Regions from separate parts of the Streptomyces sp. CA-288835 genome, predicted to be linked through region 2. Evidence: riboswitches for the same ligand, from Rfam matches in the RefSeq annotation. Region 2 holds a riboswitch; the other holds the start of a gene.
What was found. A riboswitch is a leader RNA that binds a small molecule or an ion and turns the genes downstream of it on or off. The one in region 2 is predicted to bind glycine.
Positions count from the first base shown of each region.

Region 1: it holds a riboswitch for glycine, as region 2 does, so the genes downstream of both, gcvP (aminomethyl-transferring glycine dehydrogenase) here and gcvT (glycine cleavage system aminomethyltransferase GcvT) in region 2, are expected to answer to the same signal.

Region 1 covers NZ_JBNJMW010000001.1:8,741,607-8,749,099, forward strand. Annotated here, with positions in the region: gene ACQEVY_RS39440 (MerR family transcriptional regulator) at 1-528, shown strand, start outside; gene ACQEVY_RS39445 (DNA polymerase IV) at 639-2,021, shown strand; gene ACQEVY_RS39450 (PRC-barrel domain-containing protein) at 2,060-2,431, opposite strand; glycine riboswitch at 2,552-2,648, shown strand; gene gcvP (aminomethyl-transferring glycine dehydrogenase) at 2,830-5,715, shown strand; gene ACQEVY_RS39460 (DUF5999 family protein) at 5,863-6,069, opposite strand; gene ACQEVY_RS39465 (hypothetical protein) at 6,427-7,026, opposite strand.
Region 2 covers NZ_JBNJMW010000001.1:3,098,708-3,106,200, forward strand. Annotated here, with positions in the region: gene ACQEVY_RS13860 (enhanced serine sensitivity protein SseB C-terminal domain-containing protein) at 1-647, opposite strand, end outside; gene ACQEVY_RS13865 (enhanced serine sensitivity protein SseB) at 845-1,621, opposite strand; gene ACQEVY_RS13870 (AAA family ATPase) at 1,867-2,559, opposite strand; glycine riboswitch at 2,768-2,882, shown strand; glycine riboswitch at 2,883-3,001, shown strand; gene gcvT (glycine cleavage system aminomethyltransferase GcvT) at 3,036-4,163, shown strand; gene gcvH (glycine cleavage system protein GcvH) at 4,315-4,704, shown strand; gene glyA (serine hydroxymethyltransferase) at 4,719-5,981, shown strand; gene ACQEVY_RS13890 (L-serine ammonia-lyase) at 6,094-7,461, shown strand; gene ACQEVY_RS13895 (NUDIX domain-containing protein) at 7,448-7,493, opposite strand, start outside.

The DNA.
Region 1 (7,493 bases), 5.6 Mb from region 2:
CCGGAACCGGTGTCGGGCGATAGCGGGGTGACCTCCGAGGAGATCGGCTACCGCGGTCCCACGGCCTGCGCCGCCGCGGGCATCACCTACCGGCAACTGGACTACTGGGCCCGGACGGGCCTCGTCGAGCCGAGTGTGCGGCCCGCCTACGGGTCGGGGACGCAGCGGCTGTACAGCTTCCGGGACGTCGTCGTCCTGAAGATCGTCAAGCGGTTTCTCGATACGGGTGTGTCGCTGCAGAACATCCGTACCGCCGTCCAGCACTTGCGGGAGCGCGGATTCCGTGACCTCGAGCGCATGACGCTGATGAGCGACGGGGCGACGGTCTACGAGTGCTCCTCGCCCGACGAGGTCCATGCGCTGCTCCAGGGTGGGCAGGGCATCTTCGGGATCGCCGTGGGAGTGGTCTGGCGGGACGTGGAGAGCGCGCTTTCGCAGCTGCACGGGGAGCGCGTCGACACGGGCGAGACGCTCGTCGGGCACCATCCCGCCGATGAACTGGCCAGGCGCCGCAACCGCGCGGTCTGAGCGAGCGGTCCAGAAGGGCCCACATATCGAGGGCCCGGGATCTGCGCACCGAGAGGCGAAGGTTCCTGCGTACGAGGCCATTGTCAGTGGCGTAGGGCAGCATCGGAGATGTGAGAACCGCGCCCACGATCCTGCATCTCGACATGGATGCCTTCTTCGCCTCGGCGGAGCAGGCGGCCAAGCCGAGCCTGCGCGGGAAAGCGGTCATCGTCGGTGGGCTCGGGCCGCGCGGTGTGGTCGCGACCTGCTCGTACGAGGCCCGGGTCTTCGGGGTCCATTCCGCGATGCCCATGGCGCAGGCGCGGCGGCTGGCGCCGAACGCCGCGTATCTGGTGCCCCGTTTCGGGTTCTACCGGGAGATCAGTGAGCAGGTCATGGGGTTGCTGCGGGAGCTGTCGCCGCTGGTGGAGCCGCTGAGTCTGGACGAGGCGTTCGTCGATCTGGAGGCCGGGGGAGCAGCCTGGGACGAGGCTTCGGCGCGGCTGGCGGGGGCGAAGCTGCGCGCGGACATCCGGGCCGTCACCGGGCTGACCGGGTCGGTGGGGCTCGCCGCGTCCAAGATGCTGGCGAAGATCGCCTCCGAGCAGGCCAAGCCGGACGGGCTGGTGGTGATCGATCCGGGGACGGAGCGCGAACTGCTCGCTCCCATGTCGGTGCGCATACTGCCCGGGGTGGGGCCGGCCACCGGGGACCATCTGCGGCGGGCCGGGATCACGACGGTCGGGGAGATCGCCGAGGCAGGTGAGGACGAGGTCATACGGCTCCTCGGGAAGGCCCACGGGACCGGGCTGTACGCCATGGCGCTGGCGCACGACGAGCGGGCCGTGGTGGCCGAGCGGGACACCAAGTCCGTGTCTGTCGAGGACACGTACGACGTGGACATCCATGACCGGGTGCGGGTGCGGATGGAGGTGCAGCGGCTCGCCGACCGGTGTGTGCGGCGGCTGCGTGGCGCGCATCTGTCGGGGCGGACCATCGTGCTCAAGGTGCGGCGGTACGACTTCTCGACGCTGACCCGTTCCGAGACGCTGCGGGGGCCCACGGACGACCCCTCGGTGGTGCGGGAGGCGGCCGCGAGGTTGCTGGAGTCCGTGGACACCACAGGAGGCGTACGGCTGCTGGGAGTCGGGGTCTCGGGGCTTGCCGACTACACGCAGGAGGATCTCTTCGCCCAGGTTCAGGCACAGGAGGAGGCACGGGCACACGAGGGGGAGCCGGAGCATCCGGCGCACGACGAGCCGCAGGAGTCGGCCGGGGAGCAAGAGGCGCCCGCCTTGCGGCGCTGGGCCGCGGGGCATGACGTACGGCATGCGGAGTTCGGGCACGGGTGGGTGCAGGGCAGTGGGATCGGGCGGGTCACGGTGCGGTTCGAGACGCCCGACTCCGAGCCTGGGCGCGTACGCACCTTCCGGGTCGACGATCCGGAGCTGGAGCCTGCGGAACCGCTCCCGCTGGTGCGACGAAGACCCAAGGAGGCCTCGCAAGCGGACTGACCCGCAGCCGTCGAACTGGCCTCCAGTGGAGCGGAGCTTCAGGACTCGTCCGAGCCTGCCAAGTGGCCGAAGTCGCGGTCCGGTGGGGGAGGCGGGGGTGTCACGTCGAGGCCGTAGTGGTGGTAGAGCTGGAGTTCCTGTTCCGGTGAGAGGTGGCGGCCGACGCCGAAGTCGGGGGCGTCCTTGATCAGGGCGCGGTCGAAGGGGATCCGCAGGGCGCCCTCGACCAGTTCGCTGGGCTCCAGGGGCACGAAGGCGTCCCTGCCGAACAGGCCGGTGCGTATGGCCGCCCACTCCGGCGTACCGGTCGCGTCGTCGAGATAGACCTCGTCGACGGTGCCGATCTTGTGGCCGTCGCGGTCGAAGGCCTTGCGGCCGATCAGGTTGCGCGGATCGATGTCGGTCTGCACGGGCCCTCCAGCTGCTCGCAACTCATCCGTCAGGAGTACGCATCCATACGCACTACGAAAGGGCACTTTGCGGCGGGCGGCCACTCGGGGGATGCCCGCTGGTACGCTGTCAACGGCCGCTGACCCCGTGCGGGAGAGTCCTCCAAGGCATCATCGGAGGCGCCGAAGGAGCAAATCCTCCCCGGAATCTCTCAGGCCCACGTACCGCGCGGACGAGGCCACTCTGGAAAGCAGAGCGGGTGTTTGACGGCTTCCGCTCTCACCGACGGTGAAAGCCGGGACGCCGTACGCCGGCGGGCCGGTGAAGCTCTCAGGTTGAGATGACAGAGGGGGAGGCCGTCCGGGCACCCGCTCCGTGGTGCCCTCGAAGGTCGTTTCAGACCAGGAGGCCTCCGTACATGACCGCCCATCGCATTCCGCTTTCCGAGCTCGAACGGGGAATCCCCTTCGAGCAGCGCCACATAGGGCCCGACACCGAGGCCCGGGCCAAGATGCTCGCGCAGGTGGGGTACGGCTCGCTCGAGGAGCTGACGGCCGCCGCGGTGCCGGATGTGATCAAGGACGCCGAGGCGCTCGGGCTGCCGGCCGCGCGTTCCGAGGCCGAGGTTCTCGCCGAGCTGCGCTCCCTCGCGGACCGTAACGAAGTCCTCGACTCGATGATCGGGCTCGGCTACTACGGCACGTTCACGCCGCCGGTGATCCTGCGCAACGTCATGGAGAACCCGGCCTGGTACACCGCGTACACCCCGTACCAGCCGGAGATCTCGCAGGGCCGCCTTGAGGCGCTGCTGAACTTCCAGACCATGGTCGCCGACCTCACGGGCCTGCCGACGTCGGGTGCCTCGCTGCTCGACGAGGGCACCGCCGCCGCCGAGGCCATGGCGCTGTCACGGCGCGTGGGCAAGGTCAAGAACGGCGTCTTCCTCGTCGACGCCGACGCGCTGCCGCAGACCATCGCCGTCATCGAGACGCGCGCCGAGCCGATCGGCGTCGAGGTCGTCGTCGCGGATCTCGCTGAGGGCATTCCTGCCGAGGTCGCCGAGCGCGGTGTGACCGGCGTGCTCATCCAGTACCCGGGCGCCTCCGGTGCCGTACGGGACATCAAGCCCGTCATCGAGCAGGCGCATGACCTGGGCGCGATCGTGACCGTCGCCGCCGATCTGCTGGCGTTGACGCTGCTCACCTCGCCGGGCGAGCTCGGCGCGGACATCGCGGTCGGTACGACGCAGCGCTTCGGCGTGCCAATGGGCTTCGGCGGGCCTCATGCCGGATACATGGCGGTGCGCGAGAAGTTCGCCCGCAACCTGCCGGGCCGTCTCGTCGGGGTCTCACTGGACGCGGACGGCGACACCGCGTACCGGCTGGCCCTGCAGACGCGGGAGCAGCACATCCGCCGGCAGAAGGCGACCAGCAACATCTGTACGGCTCAGGTTCTGCTCGCCGTGATGGCCGGGATGTACGCCGTCTACCACGGCCCGCAGGGCCTCAGGTCGATCGCGCAGCGCACTCACCGGTACGCCACGATCCTCGCCGCCGGTCTGAAGGCGGGCGGAGTCGAGGTCGTCCACGCGGCGTACTTCGACACGCTCACCGTCCGGGTGCCGGGCAGGGCCGCCGAGATCGTCGCGGCGGCGCGCGAGGGCGGGGTCAACCTGCGCCTCGTCGACGCCGACCAGCTGTCCATCGCCTGCGACGAGACCACCACGCGGACCCAGCTGGGCGCCGTCTGGACCGCGTTCGGTGTTGAGGGTGACATCGAGGCCCTGGACGCCTCCGCCGAGGACACGCTGCCCGCCGCGCTGCTGCGCACCGACGAGTACCTCACGCACCCGGTGTTCCACCAGCACCGCTCCGAGACCGCGATGCTGCGCTATCTGCGGCGCCTCGCCGACCGTGACTACGCGCTCGACCGCGGCATGATCCCGCTCGGCTCCTGCACCATGAAGCTCAACGGCACCACTGAGATGGAGCCGGTCACCTGGCCGGAGTTCGGGCAGCTGCACCCCTTCGCGCCCGCCGAGCAGGCGCAGGGCTACCTCACGCTCATCCGTGAGCTGGAGGAGCAGCTCGCCGAGGTCACGGGCTACGACAAGGTGTCGCTCCAGCCCAACGCCGGTTCGCAGGGCGAGCTGGCCGGCCTGCTCGCCGTACGCGGCTACCACCGCGCGAACGGCGACGAGCAGCGCACCGTCTGCCTCATCCCGTCCTCCGCGCACGGCACGAACGCGGCGAGCGCCGTCATGGCCGGCATGAAGGTCGTCGTCGTGGCCACCGCCGACGACGGCGAGATCGACGTCGAGGACCTGCGCGCCAAGATCGAGCAGCACCGCGACGAGCTGGCGGTGCTGATGATCACGTACCCCTCGACGCACGGCGTCTTCGAGGAGCATGTCGCCGACATCTGCGCGCAGGTGCATGACGCGGGCGGCCAGGTGTATGTGGACGGCGCCAACCTGAACGCGCTGGTGGGCCTCGCCAAGCCGGGCCGCTTCGGCGGTGACGTCTCGCACCTCAACCTGCACAAGACGTTCTGCATCCCGCACGGCGGCGGCGGTCCGGGCGTCGGCCCGGTCGGTGTACGCGCGCATCTCGCGCCGTATCTGCCGAATCACCCCCTGCAGCCCGCCGCGGGCCCCGAGACGGGCGTCGGCCCGATCTCGGCCGCTCCCTGGGGTTCCGCTGGGATTCTGCCGATCTCCTGGGCGTACGTACGCCTCATGGGCGGCGAGGGACTCAAGCGGGCCACGCAGGTCGCCGTGCTGAGCGCGAACTACGTGGCCAAGCGGCTGGAACCGCACTACCCCGTGCTCTACACCGGTCCCGGCGGGCTGGTGGCGCACGAGTGCATCATCGATCTGCGGCCGCTGACCAACGCGACCGGCGTGAGCGTCGACGACATCGCCAAGCGACTGATCGACTACGGGTTCCACGCGCCGACCATGTCGTTCCCGGTGGCCGGGACGCTGATGATCGAGCCAACCGAGAGCGAAGATCTGGCCGAACTCGACCGGTTCTGTGAGGCGATGATCGCGATTCGTGCGGAGATCGAGCGGGTCGGCTCGGGGGAGTGGCCGGCGGACGACAACCCGCTGCGGAACGCCCCCCACACGGCGGCCGTGCTCGGCGGCACGTGGGAGCACGCGTACGGCCGCGAGGAGGCCGTCTTCCCGGCCGGAGTGTCGGCCGCGGACAAGTACTGGCCGCCGGTGCGGCGGATCGACCAGGCGTACGGCGACCGGAACCTGGTCTGCTCCTGCCCGCCGCTGGACGCTTACGACGAGTAGGCGAGCAGACGAGTAGACGTGTGATCGGGTGCGGACACGCGTCGGGGCCGGATCCGGGAGCTCCCGGGCCGGCCCCTCGTATGTCCGAACTTTTTGAGCAATATGGCTGAGCAGCGTGCTGGCGTCGCCCGCGGTGGGCCGCGCGGCTCAGGCGGCGGTCATCACCTGCGCGCTGATCACCGGTCGGTGAGGGTCGATGATCCGCCCGTCCGGCAGGAGCTCACCGGTGTCCTCGAAGAGCAGGACGCCGTTGCACAGCAGGCTCCATCCCTGCTCCGGGTGGTGCGCCACGAGGAGCGCTGCTTCCCGGTCGGCGGAGTCGGCTGTCGGACACGGTGGCTTGTGCTGGCACATTGATGGGATCTTTCGCTGGGTAGTCTCGGCAGTGAGATCGGTGATCGTCTTGTTGTCTGTGCTGCGGCTAGACGTGGTGTTCATGGCCGCCCCCCGTTGTCAGTCGGTACGGAACCCAGTGTTGCCCTATAAACGTCAGCCCGCAGGGATTTCGCGGTGACGCTCCTCACAGGTTGAAGACGCACCACTCGTGCGGATGGTTCATTCCAACCGGGCTGCCCGTTCGGGTGGTTCTCAATGGTCGGATAGGTCTAGTCAGAATGGGCCGGGTCTGCGCTGCGTCGCCAGTACATCACTGCGCGCAGCAGTGTGCCCCGCGACCCGAGTGGGGCCGCGGGGCACGGAAGCCGGGTGCGCTCAGGCGGGTGAGCCGAGCAGCGGGGGAGTGGCGGCGGGGGTGAGCCGGTTGGTGAGGACGGGCAGCAGTTCGGCCACGCGGTGTGGGCGATGTGCTGCGATGCCGGGCGGCGCGGGCGCCAGGGGCACCAGGAGATCGGTGGCGGCGGGGTGACCTTCGGCGCCGTCCGCGGTGCAGTCGCCGTGCAGCCAGAGCGTGAGCATGTAGAGCTCGGGTACGGACAGCAGGCGGGCCTGGTACGACTGCGACTGCGTCATGGACTCGGCCTGGCGCAGCGCATGCTCGGTGGCCGCGACGTACGGACCCTCGAAGAAGTGGGAGAAGGCCCAGCCGTCAGGGGTCAGCCTGGTCTCGGCGGCCGCCACGGCGGACCCGCCGCAGCGGATGAGGAAGCGCCACCCGGCGAGACGGGTGGCCGAGGCGCCCTCCGGGGTGATCCGGTCGAGCACGTGGACGGGCAGCGGCAGGTCGGTGGTTGCGGGACCCTGGGCGTTGCGCAGGGACGGGGTGGGCGCCTCGCGGACGGCGGTGGGGGAACCGAGGGCTGTGAGGACGCTACGTACAGCGGGCGCGGGAGCCGGAGGGACATGCAGCGGCATGGTGGGTCGCCTCTCATTCGACAGGCACAGATGGCGCGAGGACGGGGGCGGACGACGCTGTCAGCACTCGTGGGCAGAGGGGCGGGGGTTCCCGGCCTGTGGGATCACCGCGGCGCCTGTCGCGCGGCGTCTGGCGCGTACGCTCGCAATGAGGCTCTGCTATCGCTTTGCGATCGCACACATCAGACGCTGCGCGGTTCACCACTAGGTGAATGGCGTCACTGTGACGACAGGTCCGGCGACCACGAGCGCCGACTCTCTGCCTCGTTCGAGAAGTTTATACGACGCACGTTCTGGCAGTGTTTCGTCTAGCCGTTGCGCAGATTAAGGGCCAGGCACAATTCGGTCGTCGATAAGTGCCTTTCCTCCCGATTCTCCATGGATGCCAGGCGACGACCTCGGGATACCTCACCGAAACGGTCGGCCAAATGTCGTCGGCGTTTTTCACGAGAACGCAACGCGCCGAA
Region 2 (7,493 bases):
GACACCGGCAGCCCTTCCGGTACGGCGCTGATCGACTGCTGCATCATCGCCCGCACCGAGTCCACGGCGGGCGGACTCGTGTCGTACACATCGAGGCCGATGGCCAGATACGGCGCCCCGAGCGCGGGCTGCACCCAGGCGCGGCGCAGCGAGCGCACGGCGGCGGTGCGATGCGCGTTCTGCGCGAGGAGGGCGTAGAACTGCGGGAGTTCGATGCTCGGCTCGGCCATCCGGAGCGGGCCTGCGGGCTGCCGCTCCATCCCGGTGGCGATACGGCGCAGGTCGAGCCAGGGGACGCCGACGCCGCCGCCGGGGGCGTGCGGATTCAGCCACAGGCCGTAGTGATCGGGGTAGAGGGTGCGGGCCACATCGAGGCCGTCGACGACTTCGTACGAACGGTTCCAGCCGCTGGCCGAGAGCTCCTGGGCGGAGGTGACACAGGGCGCGTAGCTGAAGCCCTCCACCTCCATGTTTCCGTACTGGGCGTCCGGTGAGCCGGCCTGGCCGTGCCAGAGCAGCATCCAGATCTGGCCACCGCCGGGGGTCGCGAGCGCCCGCAGGAGCGCCTCGTAGGCGTCGTAACGCCCGGGCGTGACCTGGCGCAGCATGTGCTCGACCTGCCCGGCCGCGATGCCGCTGGCGCTCACCTGTACCGCCCCTTCGTGAAGTTGACTCGGATATGAAACCAGCTTATGCGCTGCGCTGGCTGAACCGTTGTGAGCTGGCCTCCGCTGTAAGTGCCGATTTGAGCTCGGGGCTCCTTGTTGATTGCGGGCTGCGGGTCCGTTGTGGCTTGTCGCGCAGTTCCCCGCGCCCCTAGCGGGCGCCCCCGACGGGGCGCCCGCTATAGCGGGGCTTGGTAGAAGGGGCGGACCCGTTCTCGTAGCCACGTGGTTACTGGGTCTACTGCTGCTTCCAGGAAGACCAGGTTTACCGGCCAGGGGGATGGGGCTCGGGTTAGGGCTCTGCCCAGGGCGTCCAGGGGGCGGGCTCGGGCTTCCGGGTCCCAGGAGGTCAGTTCTACGCCTATGAACAGGACCGGGTCCGCTGTTTCGATGGCTGCCAGGCAGCGGCGGGCCGTTCTTACGGTGCCGGTGGCTTCGAACTCGGTCGCTGCGGCGTTGAGGAAGTCCACCGGGTCGTGCTGCCAGTCGGGCTCGTACAGGCGGACTCGGCCGCCGCCTGCGGGACCGTCCAGTTCGGTGCGGCCGGCTCGGCACAGTTCGGCAACGGCGGGCGGAGGGAGCGGGACGCCGACCGTGCCTTCCGGGTTCACCGCGATGCCCACCTGCGGCGGCAGTCCGCGTGCGAACTCGACGGCGGGCGCGATCGTGTACGACATGTGGTCGCCGGCGATCTGCCGGAGCTGCTGTTCCGAGCTGAAGACCGGGACGTACGCCTGTCCGTCGAGCTCCATCGCGGGCAGGTCCAGCGGACCGCTGTGCGGGCCACCGCCGTTCGGCAGGGGCACCCAGAGGAAGCTCCGGCCGAGGACCTCCACGATCCGCGCCCCAGCCGACGCCCCCGCCGGGGCGCCCAGGGACGCGGCGAGCACCTCCTCCAACTCGTTGCCGGGCCAGCCGACATGGGGATGAGGGTGCGCCTGTGCGGGGAAGTCCATCTGCCTCTACCACCTGCTCGAAAACCACTGCTGGCACAGCAACCGCTGCGCCGGAAAACCCTAGCGCCCACCAGAGCGACTGCCCGAGCTCCGGTTCGTTACCGCGCCCCTAAGGAGGCCGCAGGCCTCTTAGGGGCGCGGGGCTGTGACATTTGCGGCTCCGCCGCGATGGGGGTCCCCCCGCTCGAGCGGAGTCGAGAGTGGGGGAGCGACCAGCCACAACGCACCCGCAGCGGAGAACCGCCTCACCCAGCGGAGCGCCCGTCACCGAAGTCGATCCGCCGCAGCACATCCGCCGCCGACCGGTCGATGAGGACCGCCGAACCGCAGCCCTCCGGCAGGTCGCCCTTCTCCACGGAGCGCAACAGCCGCGCGACCGCGGCGCGGTGCCGGGCGAAGGCGTACCGGGAGACGCCGCGGCCGCGCTCGCGCTGGCCGTCCAGGGCCGTGTCCGGCGGGACGTCGAGGAGCAGCAGATGCAGCGTGCCGCCGCGGCGGCGGGCCTCGCGGGCGATCCAGTTGCGTACCCAGGCCTGGGTGCCGCAGTCGTGCACGACGACGCCCTCGCCGGAGCGCAGGGCGCGGCGCAGGCCCGCGTAGTGCGCGGCACGCACGAGAGGGCGGTAGACCGCGTACGGCAAAAACCGGGACAGGCGCTGGTCCCAGCGGTCGCGGGTGTCCTGCGAGTCGATGCGTACGCCCGTCACGGCGCGGCGCATCAGGGTCGACTTGCCGCTGCCCGGCAGGCCCGTGACGACGACGAGATCAGCCGCGCCGAAGCGCAGGCCGTGCGGACTGCGTCCCGCCCGCTCCCGTAGATCACGGACGACGGGCGCCGGGAACGGGCCGCACGCCTCCCTGGCCGGGGCAGCCGGGACAGCGGGCTGCTTGGGCAGTGCGACGGCGGCACCGGTCGCGTAAGCCGTGGTCCTGTTCACGCTGTTCGTCCTCCCCATCGGGTCGGGAGACCCATCCCCGTCGAGTGTAAAGAGAAGGTAATGCGCGCAGCCTTCCGTTTTCGTTCTTGCCCTGCCACAGGCCCGTCACAGATCACTGTGAACGCCTGTGGGCCCGCTGTGAATGACCCCCCTGCCGTGCCGCACCGATGCGTGCGATGATGTGCGCGCCAACTGCATACCGGCCGTTTGAATCCGCGCGGGAGAGTTCCGGGTACGTGTACACGAAGGTGTACGGGTGTCCGGGCGCCGAAGGAGCAAGTCCCTCCCTTGAATCTCTCAGGCCCCGTTACCGCGCGGGCGAGGCACATCTGAAAAGCGGGTCGTCTCCTGGTAGTCAGGGCGGCGGCTCCACCCACGGTGCAAGCCACTGACCGTACAGGTCATGGCGAACCTCTCAGGTTCCGATGACAGATGGGGAGGAACGACCTCGCCGTCATGCCTTGGGAGCCCGTCCGATGAGCAGCACCATTCCACGCCGCACAGCCCTCGATGCCCTGCATCGTTCGCTCGGCGCCACGATGACCGACTTCGCCGGCTGGGACATGCCGCTGCGGTACGGCTCCGAGCGCGACGAGCACCTGGCCGTCCGTACGAAGGCCGGTCTCTTCGACCTCTCCCACATGGGCGAGATCACCGTCACCGGACCGGAGGCCGCCGCGCTGCTCGACTACGCGCTGGTCGGGAACCTCGGCAGCGTCAAGGTCGGCCGCGCCCGCTACACCATGATCTGCCGCGAGGACGGCGGCATCCTCGACGACCTGATCGTGTACCGGCTCGGAGAGACCGAGTACATGGTGGTGGCCAACGCCTCCAACTCCCAGGTGGTCCTTGACGCCCTGACCGAGCGCGCCGCTGCTCGTGGGGGTTTCGACGCCGTCGTACGCGACGACCGTGACGCGTACGCGCTGCTCGCGATCCAAGGCCCCGAGTCCCCCACCATCCTCAAGTCGCTCACCGACGCCGATCTGGACGGCCTGAAGTACTACGCGGGTCTGCCCGGCACGGTCGCCGGCGTCCCGGCCCTGATCGCGCGGACCGGCTACACGGGCGAGGACGGCTTCGAGCTGTTCGTCGCCCCGGCCGACGCGGAGAAGTTGTGGCAGGCGCTGACCGAGGCGGGATCCTCGGCGGGCCTCATCCCCTGCGGCCTGTCCTGCCGGGACACGCTGCGCCTGGAGGCGGGCATGCCGCTGTACGGGCATGAGCTGTCGACCTCGCTCACCCCCTTCGACGCGGGGCTTGGGCGGGTCGTGAAGTTCGAGAAGGAGGGCGACTTCGTGGGGCGCGAGGCGCTCGCCGAGGCCGCCGAGCGCGCTGAGAAGAACCCGCCGCGCGTCCTCGTCGGCCTGGTCGCCGAGGGCCGCCGCGTCCCGCGCGCCGGGTACGCGGTCGTCGCCGACGGCAAGGTCGTCGGCGAGGTCACCTCCGGTGCGCCCTCGCCGACCCTCGGTAAGCCGATCGCGATGGCGTACGTCGACGCCGCGCACTCCGCGCCCGGCATGCCGGGTGTCGGCGTGGACATCAGGGGCAGTCACGAGCCGTACGAGGTCGTGGCGTTGCCGTTCTACAAGCGCCAGAAGTAGTCCCGCCCGCGGTTCGGCGGCACGCCGACGTGGCGTACGTTCCCGTGTGCCGTCTCGTATCCGCGTGTCGTGTCTCGTGTCGTATCCGCGGTCCCGTCACGCACGACAACCCGTTCATCACCCTTCCCCCGCGTACAGGAGAATTCAGGCCATGAGCATCCCCCAGCAGCTGCGCTACAGCAAGGAGCACGAGTGGCTGTCGGTCGCCGAGGACGGCGTCTCGACGGTCGGCATCACCGAGTACGCGGCGAACGCGCTCGGCGACGTCGTGTACGTACAGCTCCCCGAGGTCGGCGACACGGTGACCGCGGGCGAGACCTGCGGTGAGCTGGAGTCGACGAAGTCGGTCAGCGATCTGTACTCGCCGGTCACCGGTGAGGTCACCGAGATCAACCAGGACGTCGTGGACGACCCGGCGCTGGTGAACACGGCCCCGTTCGAGGGGGGTTGGCTGTTCAAGGTACGGATCGCCGAGGAGCCGAAGGACCTGCTCTCCGCGGCCGAGTACACCGAATTCTCCGGCTCCGACTCCGCCTCCTGAAGGACTCCTGACTGATGTCGCTTCTGAACCAGCCCCTGCACGAACTCGACCCGGACGTCGCCGCCGCCGTCGACGCCGAGCTGAACCGTCAGCAGTCCACCCTGGAGATGATCGCCTCGGAGAACTTCGCTCCGGTCGCGGTCATGGAGGCCCAGGGCTCGGTCCTCACCAACAAGTACGCCGAGGGCTACCCGGGCCGCCGCTACTACGGCGGTTGTGAGCACGTAGACGTCGTCGAGCGGATCGCCATCGAGCGGATCAAGGAGCTCTTCGGCGCCGAACACGCCAACGTGCAGCCGCACTCGGGCGCCCAGGCCAACGCGGCCGCGATGTTCGCCCTGCTCAAGCCCGGCGACACGATCATGGGCCTGAACCTGGCGCACGGCGGGCACCTGACCCACGGCATGAAGATCAACTTCTCCGGCAAGCTCTACAACGTCGTCGCGTACCACGTGGACGACGCGACCGGCCAGGTCGACATGGCCCAGGTCGAGAAGCTGGCCAAGGAGTCCCGGCCGAAGCTGATCGTGGCGGGCTGGTCGGCGTACCCGCGGCAGCTGGACTTCGCCGCCTTCCGCCGTATCGCGGACGAGGTCGGCGCGTACCTGATGGTCGACATGGCGCACTTCGCGGGCCTGGTCGCGGCGGGTCTGCACCCGAACCCCGTCCCGCACGCGCATGTCGTCACGACCACCACCCACAAGACGCTGGGCGGTCCGCGCGGTGGCGTGATCCTGTCCACGGCCGAACTCGCGAAGAAGATCAACTCGGCTGTCTTCCCCGGTCAGCAGGGCGGTCCTCTGGAGCATGTGATCGCCGCGAAGGCCGTCTCCTTCAAGGTCGCGGCCTCGGAGGAGTTCAAGGAGCGCCAGCGGCGCACGCTGGACGGCGCGCGGATCCTCGCCGAGCGCCTGATGCGGGACGACGTCACCTCGGCCGGCGTCTCGGTACTGTCCGGCGGCACGGACGTACACCTCGTCCTGGTCGACCTGCGCCACTCCGAGCTCGACGGCCAGCAGGCCGAGGACCGCCTCCACGAGGTCGGTATCACCGTCAACCGCAACGCCGTCCCGAACGACCCGCGCCCGCCGATGGTGACGTCCGGCCTCAGGATCGGTACGCCCGCCCTCGCCACCCGCGGCTTCACGGCCGAGGACTTCGCCGAGGTCGCGGACATCATCGCCGAGGCGCTGAAGCCCGTCTACGACGCCGAGTCGCTCAAGGCCAGGGTGTCCGCGCTGGCCGACAAGCACCCGCTGTACGCCGGTCTGAAGTAGGTCCGTACGTTCCGGGCGCCTTGTTCGGGCGCTTTCTTCGGGGCACCGCGCACACTGGACGTACGTGCGCGGTGCCCCACCCCATGCACCACCTTGTAGTTGAGGAGTCACCGTGGCCATCTCGGTCTTCGACCTTTTCTCGATCGGCATCGGCCCGTCCAGCTCCCACACGGTCGGCCCGATGCGCGCGGCCCGCATGTTCGCCCACCGCCTGAAGAACGAGGGCCTGCTGGCCCCGACCGCCTCGATCCGCGCCGAGTTGTACGGCTCCCTGGGCGCTACCGGCCACGGCCACGGCACCCCGAAGGCGGTACTGCTCGGCCTGGAAGGCGCCTCCCCGCGGACCGTGGACGTCGAGACGGCGGACGAACGCGTGGACGCGATCCGCTCCGAGAAGTCCCTGAACCTGCTCGGCGAGCGGGAGATCCCCTTCTCCTTCGACGAGGACCTGGTCCTGCACCGCCGCAAGACGCTGCCGTACCACGCGAACGGCATGACGCTCTGGGCGTACGACGCTGCCGGCGCCGAACTCCTGACGAGGACGTACTACTCGGTGGGCGGCGGCTTCGTCGTGGACGAGGAGGCGGTGGGAGCCGACCGCATCAAGCTCGACGACACGGTCCTCAAGTACCCCTTCCGTACGGGCGACGAGCTGCTGCGTCTGGCCCGGGACACTGGCCTGTCGATCTCCGCCCTGATGCTGGAGAACGAACGGGCCTGGCGCACCGAGGACGAGATCCGGGCCGGCCTGTTGGAGATCTGGCGGGTGATGCAGGCGTGCGTGGCCCGCGGCATGTCGCGCGAGGGCATCCTGCCAGGCGGCCTGAAGGTCCGCCGCCGCGCCGCCGTCTCCGCGCGCCAACTCCGCGCGGAGGGCGACCCGTTGGCCCATGCCATGGAGTGGATCACCCTTTACGCGATGGCCGTGAACGAGGAGAACGCGGCGGGCGGCCGCGTGGTCACCGCCCCCACCAACGGCGCGGCGGGCATCATCCCGGCCGTCCTGCACTACTACCTCAACTTCGTCCCCGGCGCCGACGAAGACGGAGTCGTCCGCTTCCTGCTCGCCGCCGGAGCCATCGGCATGCTCTTCAAGGAGAACGCCTCCATCTCCGGCGCCGAGGTCGGCTGCCAGGGCGAGGTCGGCTCCGCCTGCTCGATGGCGGCCGGTGCGCTGGCCGAAGTCCTCGGCGGCTCCCCGGAACAGGTCGAGAACGCCGCCGAGATCGGTATGGAACACAACCTCGGCCTGACCTGCGACCCGGTCGGCGGCCTGGTCCAGATCCCCTGCATCGAACGCAACGGCATGGCCGCCGTGAAGGCGGTCACGGCCGCCAAGATGGCCATGCGCGGTGACGGCTCCCACAAGGTCTCCCTCGACAAGGTCATCAAGACCATGAAGGACACCGGCGCCGACATGAGCGTGAAGTACAAGGAGACCGCCCGGGGCGGACTCGCGGTGAACATCATCGAGTGCTGAGAGGGCTCGCCCCCTTCTCTACCGTCCAGCCG